2 regions of the Streptomyces sp. Je 1-332 genome follow, and region 2 is predicted to be linked to the other one. Evidence: riboswitches for the same ligand, from Rfam matches in the RefSeq annotation. Region 2 holds a riboswitch; the other holds the start of a gene.
The links. A riboswitch is a leader RNA that binds a small molecule or an ion and turns the genes downstream of it on or off. The one in region 2 is predicted to bind cobalamin.

Region 1 (3,397 bases), 5.2 Mb from region 2:
TCGTCCTCGGTGTGCCGGCTCATGTCGTCTTCCTCGTGCGGTAGAGGACCAGGACGAACGCCGGGACTCCGATCAGGGACGTCACCACCCCGACGGGGACCTCCTGAGGGTCCAGGACCGTGCGGGCCAGCGTGTCCACCCACACCAGGAACACCGCGCCCGCGAGCGCCGTGACCGGGACCAGGCGTGCGTGCCCGGCGCCGACGAGGGCGCGGGCCGCGTGCGGCAGGACCAGGCCCACGAAGCCGATGGCTCCCGCGCTGCTGACCAGGACCGCCGTCAGCAGGGCCGTGGTGGACAGGAGGAGCAGCCGGACCCGCGCCACGTGGACGCCCAGCGTTGCCGCCGCGTCCTGGCCGAAGGCGAACGCGTCCAGGGTGCGGGCCTGCGTCAGGCAGACGGCGAGGGCCACGAAGAGCACCGCCGCGCACAGCGAGACGTCCGTCCAGCCCACTCCGCTCAGCGAACCGAGCAGCCAGAACAGGACACTTCGCGTCGTCTCCGCGTCGCCCGACGTCAGGATCACGAAGGAGGTGAGGGCGGAGAAGAGCTGCATCGCCGCCACGCCCGAGAGCACCACTCTGTCCGCGCTTGCGCCCAGGCTGTGGCTCAGCAGCAGGACCAGCGCGAACGAGACGACGGCCCCGGCGAAGGCGCCCGCCGATACCGACACCACTCCCCCGCCGACCCCCAGGACGACGATCGCGACCGCGCCCGTGGACGCCCCCGAGGAGACGCCCAGCACGAAGGGGTCGGCGAGCGGGTTGCGCAGGAGGGACTGAAGGACCGTTCCGCAGACCGCGAGGCCCGCGCCGCAGACCGCGGCGAGGAGCGTGCGCGGCATGCGCAGGTTCCACACGATGCCGTCCCTGATGGGCGTGAGCCGCGCCTCTCCCCAGCCGAGGTGAGCCGCGACCGCCGACCACACGTCCGGTACGGAGATGTCGGCGGGGCCGATGGTGACGGCCACCGCGACGGAGAGGGCGAGGGCGGCGAGGCCCGCCGTCCAGAGCAGGGCGCAACGTATGCCGCCCGGGGCGGCTTTCCTCACTTGGCGAGCCCGAACTCACGCAAGGCGTCCGCGACTTGCTCCACTCCGTCCACCGTGCGGATCGTCGGGTTCATGGCCTGGCCGCTCAGCAGCACGTACCGCTTCTTCTTCACGGCGGTCAGGTTCTTGGTGACCGGGTTGGACTCCAGGAACTCGATCTTCTTCTTCGCGCTCTCGGCCGTCTGCGACTTGCGGGTGAGGTCGCCGATGACCAGGACGTCCGGGTCGCGGTCCGCCACCGTCTCCCAGTTGATCTGAGGCCACTCCTCGTGGGTGTCGTCGAAGACGTTCCGCACGCCGAGTTCCCGGGTGATGACGCCTGGTGCGCCGCAACAGCCCGCGATATAGGGCGAGTCGGAGTTGGCGAACCAGTAGAGGAGCGTCGTGTCGGACGCCTCGGCCTTCTTGATCGCCCCACTCGCCTTCGCCACCCGGCCCTTGAGGTCCGCGACCAGCCGTTCCCCTCGCTTCTCGACCCCGAACGCCCTTGCCAGGTCCCGGACTTCGCCGTACACCGTGTCCATGGTCAGCGTCTTGACGCGGCGGCCGTCGCCGTCGCCGCTGTTGTCCTTGCCTGCGCAGTCCGAGGGCGAGACGTAGGCGGGTACGCCGAGTTCGGCGAACTTGGCGCGGTCGGCGACGCCGCCCTTGCTGACCGTCGCCTGGAAGGAGGCGGTGACGAAGTCCGGTTCCTGGGCGAGGACCTTCTCGAAGGAGGGGTAGCTGTCGGCGAGCCGCTCGACCTTCGCGTTGTCCTGCTCCAGGCCCTTCAGAACCGGGTCGGTCCAGGTGCCGGTGCCCACCATGCGGTCCGCGAGGCCGAGCGAGAGCAGGATCTCCGTGGACCCCTGGTCGAGGGAGACCGCCCGCCGCGGCGGCGCCTTGATCTCCGCCTTCTTGCCGCAGGAGGTGAGAGTCAACGGATAGCCGGCGGCCTTGTCGTCCGTGGTGGAGGTGGCCGTGGAGCCGCCTCCGCAGGAGGTCAGGGTGACGGCCAGGGCCGCGGCGAGGAGAACAGACGTACGTACACGACGGGCTGTTGAGGACACGAGATCCCTTGAGTCTCACGGCTCATACGCGGAGCCTGGCCTGCTTCGTCACCTCCGCCGCCCGGTGTGCGGGCGAAGGTGCCAGCAGGTCTTCGGACTCGGGGATCGGCCGGACGGGGCGCCTTCCCAGGCGTCCGTGGACGCCCAGTGGCCGTGGCCCCGCCCGTTCCCCCTCACCGCTGCGCGTCAGTTCCGGATTCGCACCGGATTCCCTGGCCCTGGTGTGGGTTGACTGGCGCTCGCAAGCTATCACGCGAGGTCAGGACGGCTGCCGTCCCGCCAGGTCAGGCCGCCGTCCCGGGCCTCGGCGAGCCGCGGTAGGTGCCGAAGGACCACTTGTTGCCCTCGGGGTCGGCGATCGCGAACTCCCTGCTGCCGTACGGCTGGTCCTCGATCTCACGGATGATCTCGACCCCCGCCGCGGTGAGCCGCTGGTAGAGGTCGTCGACGTGGTCGGTGACGACGTACGCGCCGAAGGTGCCGGGCTTCAGGCACCACTCCTGGGACTTCTCGTCGTACGAGCCGAGCATGATCGCGCCGCCCTCGGGCCAGTCGAGCTCGGCGTGGGCCACGCGGTCGCCGTCCTCGTATACGGCGGTGCGCAGGAAGCCGACCGTGCCGACCAGGAAGTCGATCAGCGCGGGAGCGTCGTGCGCCTGGAGGGTCGGCCAGACGCTGGGAGCGCGCCCGGCGGACGCGGGAGCAGTTGCGGGAGCAGTTGCGGGAGTTGCGGGAGCAGTTGCGGACTGTGGCTGCTGGTTCTGCTTCTCTGTGGTGTCCATGGGTCCTACTCTTCGCCTCCACCATGGCTCCCGGCTTGGATATTCCGGCACTCCTCGGCCAGCCAGCCGCTGGGGCTCACCCCGGTGTACTGCTGGAAGTCCCGTACCAGGTGGGAGTGGTCGTAGTAACCGCAGTCCGCTGCGACACGGGCCAGGTCGGGGGCGCCGCCCGTCGCGACCGGGCGTACGACGGCGTCGCGTGCGCGCTGGAAGCGCATCAGGCGGCCCGCCTGCTTGGGGCTCAGGCCCGTCTCGGCGCGGAAGAGCGTGGTGAGGCGGCGTTCGCTGAGCGCGACATGCCGGGAGAGGCCGCGCAGGGTGCCGACGCCGCGATGCCGGGCGAGACAGGCCCACGCCTCCGCGACCTCGGGGCGTACGGAGCCGCCGGACGCGTCGGTGGCCGCGCGCTGCCTCAAGTAGCCGGACAGGGAGGCGAACCGCTCGTCCCAGCTGCCCTGCTCGCACAGCAGCTCCCGTACGTCGGTGGCGCGGCGCCCCATCACCTCCGCGCCCGG
Region 2 (3,397 bases):
GGAACGCGAGGCCGAGGACGGCTTCGACGGCTCCTGGGTCGCCCATCCCGCCCTTGTCCCCGTCTGCCGCGAGGTGTTCGACGGGGTGCTCGGCTCCCGCCCGCACCAGATCGACCGCACCCGCGACGACGTCGAGGTGACGGCGGCCCGGCTGCTGTCCGTGCGCCGCGTCAGCGCACCGCCCACGGCGGAGGGCGTACGCACCAATATCGCGGTGGCCCTGCGCTACTTCGCCGCCTGGCTGCACGGGCAGGGAGCCGTCGCGCTGTACGGCCTGATGGAGGACGCGGCCACGGCCGAGATCGCCCGGGTGCAGATCTGGCAGTGGCTGCGCCACCGGGTCGTGGACCGCGGGACGGTTCTCGGCCTGGTGGAGGACGAGCTCGCCGCCCTGGGCGCGGAGTACCCGTGGGCCCCACTCGACGAAGTCCGTGCTCTCTTCGTACGGACCGCCCTGGCAAGGGAATTGCCCGCCTTCTTCACCACGGACGCCTACAGCCGTCACCTCGTGCGCCACCCGGAGGGGCAGTCATGAGCACATCCATCCGCCGGGTCGGTGTGGTGGGCGGGGGCCGGATGGGGGCCGGAATCGCCGAGGTGTGTGCCCGTGCCGGACTGGACACCGTGGTCTGCGAGGCCGACCCCCTCGCCGCTCGGGCCGCCGGCGAACGGGTCGCCATCTCGCTCGAACGCGCGGCCCAGCGCGACAAGTTGAGCCGTGCCGGCGCCGAGGACGCACTGGCCCGGATGGTCTTCACCGGCAGCCTCGACGACCTGGCCGACCGCCAGCTCGTCGTCGAGGCGGTCGTCGAGGACACGGCGGCGAAGACGGAGATCTTCGCAGCCCTGGACAAGGTCGTCGAGGACCCCGGGGCGATCCTCGCCACCAACACCTCCTCCATCCCGGTCATGCGTCTGGGCATGGCGACCCGGCGCGCCGACCGCGTTCTCGGGCTGCACTTCTTCAACCCCGCACCCGTCCTTCCCCTGGTCGAGGTCGTCTCCTCGCTGCACACGGCCGCCGAAACCGTCGCCGCCGTCGAGGAGTTCGCCACGAACACGCTGGGCAAGACGGTAGTGCGGTCCAAGGACAGGGCGGGCTTCGTCGTCAACGCGCTGCTCGTGCCCTACCTTCTCTCCGCGATCCGCATGACGGAGTCCGGCTTCGCGACGGCCGCCGATGTGGACGCGGGCATGGAGCTCGGCTGCGCACACCCGATGGGTCCGCTGAGACTCGCGGACCTGATCGGCCTCGACACGGTCGCCTCCATCGCGGCGTCTCTCTACGAAGAGTTCAAGGAACCCCTGTACGCGCCGCCGCCGCTGCTCCTGCGCATGGTCGAAGCGGGGCTGCTCGGCCGCAAGAGCGGGCGCGGGTTCCACCTCTACGACCGGGGCTGAGGGGCCCGGGTCCGCCGCCGGGCCGAGGGGCCCGCGGCTGCTGTGTGGGGCGCGGAACAGAGTGGTGATCTGTTCCGCGCCCTTCGCGTGCGCTCCCCCGCCCCTCGGGTCCGTGTCTCACCTCACGGTCCGCGATGTGATCAGTGGCGCCCAAGAACCTCGGCGACCCTCTAGCCTGATCCGTGCAGCTGGTTCGCCCTGCCCGCCAGGCAGACGCGTCGCAAGAGGGAACCCGGTGGGAATCCGGGACTGCCCCGCAGCGGTGAGTGGGAACGACCGCCGTCATACGCACTGGATCCGAGCGCGGATCCGGGAAGCGACGGCCAGTAGGAATCTGCCTCGGCAGGTGTGCCCGCGAGTCCGAAGACCTGCCCGTTGCCCGCATGTGATCCCTCATGTGCGGCATCCCGGTGACCTCGTGGGCGGGTCGGCGTACAGATCAGGTGGAGCACCGCGCCGGTGGCGCGCGTACGGTCCGCCCGGTTTCGTCATCCCTTCGCGTCCGTGTCCCGGCCCCGGGATTCTCAGGAGTCATCTCGCGAAGGAGATTTCCGTGACAGCGAAGTCCGCAGCCGCGGCAGCACGGGCCACCGTGTACGGCTACCCCCGCCAGGGCCCCGACCGTGAACTGAAGAAGGCCGTCGAGGGCTATTGGAAGGGCCGCGTCACCGCCGACGCCCTCCGGGGGACCGCGGCGCAGCTGCGCAGGTCCACCTGGCGGCGCCTGGCCGACGCCGGCATCCACGAAGTACCGACCGGCGACTTCTCGTACTACGACCATGTCCTGGACACCAGCGTCATGGTCGGCGCGGTCCCGCGGCGCCACCGCGAGGCCGTCGACACCGACCCCCTCGACGGCTACTTCGCGATGGCCCGCGGCACCCAGGACGTGGCGCCCCTTGAGATGACCAAGTGGTTCGACACCAACTACCACTACCTCGTGCCGGAGCTGGGCCCCGACACCGTCTTCACCGCCGACTCCGCCAAGCAGGTCGCCGAGCTCAGGGAGGCCGTCGCGCTCGGCCTCGCCGCCCGTCCCGTCCTCGTCGGCCCGGTGACCTATCTGCTGCTCGCCAAGCCCGCGCCCGGCGTGGCCGCCGACTTCGAGCCGCTGACGCTTCTCGACCGCCTGCTGCCCGTGTACGCCGAGGTGCTCGCCGACCTGCGTGCGGCCGGCGCCGAGTGGGTGCAGCTCGACGAGCCCGCCCTGGTCCAGGACCGCACCCCGGCGGAGCTCAACGCCGCCGCCCGTGCCTACCGTGACCTCGGCGCCCTCACCGACCGCCCGAAGCTCCTCGTCGCCTCTTACTTCGGCAGGCTCGGCGAGGCACTGCCCGTGCTCGCCAAGGCTCCGGTCGACGGCCTGGCCCTGGACTTCACGGAGAAGGCCGCCGACCAGCTCGCGGACCTCGCCGCCGTCGGCGGGCTGCCCGGCAAGCGCCTGGTCGCCGGCGTCGTCAACGGCCGCAACATCTGGATCAACGACCTGGAGAAGTCCCTCTCCACGCTGGGCACGCTCCTGGGCCTCGCCGACCGCGTGGACGTCTCCGCGTCCTGCTCCCTGCTGCACGTCCCGCTGGACTCCACCGCCGAGCGTGACATCGACCCGCAGATCGCGCGCTGGCTCGCGTTCGCCCATCAGAAGACCGCCGAGATCGCCACGCTGGCCCGCGGCCTGGCCCAGGGCACGGGCACCATCGCGGCCGAACTGGCGGCCAACCGCGCCGACCTGGCGTCCCGTTCGGGCTCGGCCCTCACCCACGATCCGGCCGTACGTGCACGCGTCGCCTCCGTCACGACCGCCGACGCCCGCCGCGCGCACGCCTATCCGGAGCGTGCGGCGGCTCAGCGGACCCGCCTCGGTCTGCCGCTCCTGCCCACTACCACCATCGGCTCGTTCCCGCAGACCACCGAACTGCGCACCGCACGCGCCGACTTGCGGGCCGGCCGCATCGACAAGGAGGGCTACGAGGAGCGCATCAAGAACGAGATCCGC

Region 1: another riboswitch for cobalamin. It lies ahead of ABXJ52_RS10350 (ABC transporter substrate-binding protein); the one in region 2 lies ahead of metE (5-methyltetrahydropteroyltriglutamate--homocysteine S-methyltransferase).

What each region holds. Positions count from the first base shown of each region.
Region 1 is NZ_CP160402.1:2,223,231-2,226,627, forward strand. It holds gene ABXJ52_RS10345 (iron chelate uptake ABC transporter family permease subunit) at 20-1,051, opposite strand; gene ABXJ52_RS10350 (ABC transporter substrate-binding protein) at 1,048-2,100, opposite strand; cobalamin riboswitch at 2,166-2,352, opposite strand; gene ABXJ52_RS10355 (VOC family protein) at 2,385-2,882, opposite strand; gene ABXJ52_RS10360 (helix-turn-helix transcriptional regulator) at 2,888-3,397, opposite strand, start outside.
Region 2 is NZ_CP160402.1:7,453,328-7,456,724, reverse strand. It holds gene aceB (malate synthase A) at 1-535, shown strand, start outside; gene ABXJ52_RS33475 (3-hydroxybutyryl-CoA dehydrogenase) at 532-1,401, shown strand; cobalamin riboswitch at 1,574-1,792, shown strand; gene metE (5-methyltetrahydropteroyltriglutamate--homocysteine S-methyltransferase) at 1,955-3,397, shown strand, end outside.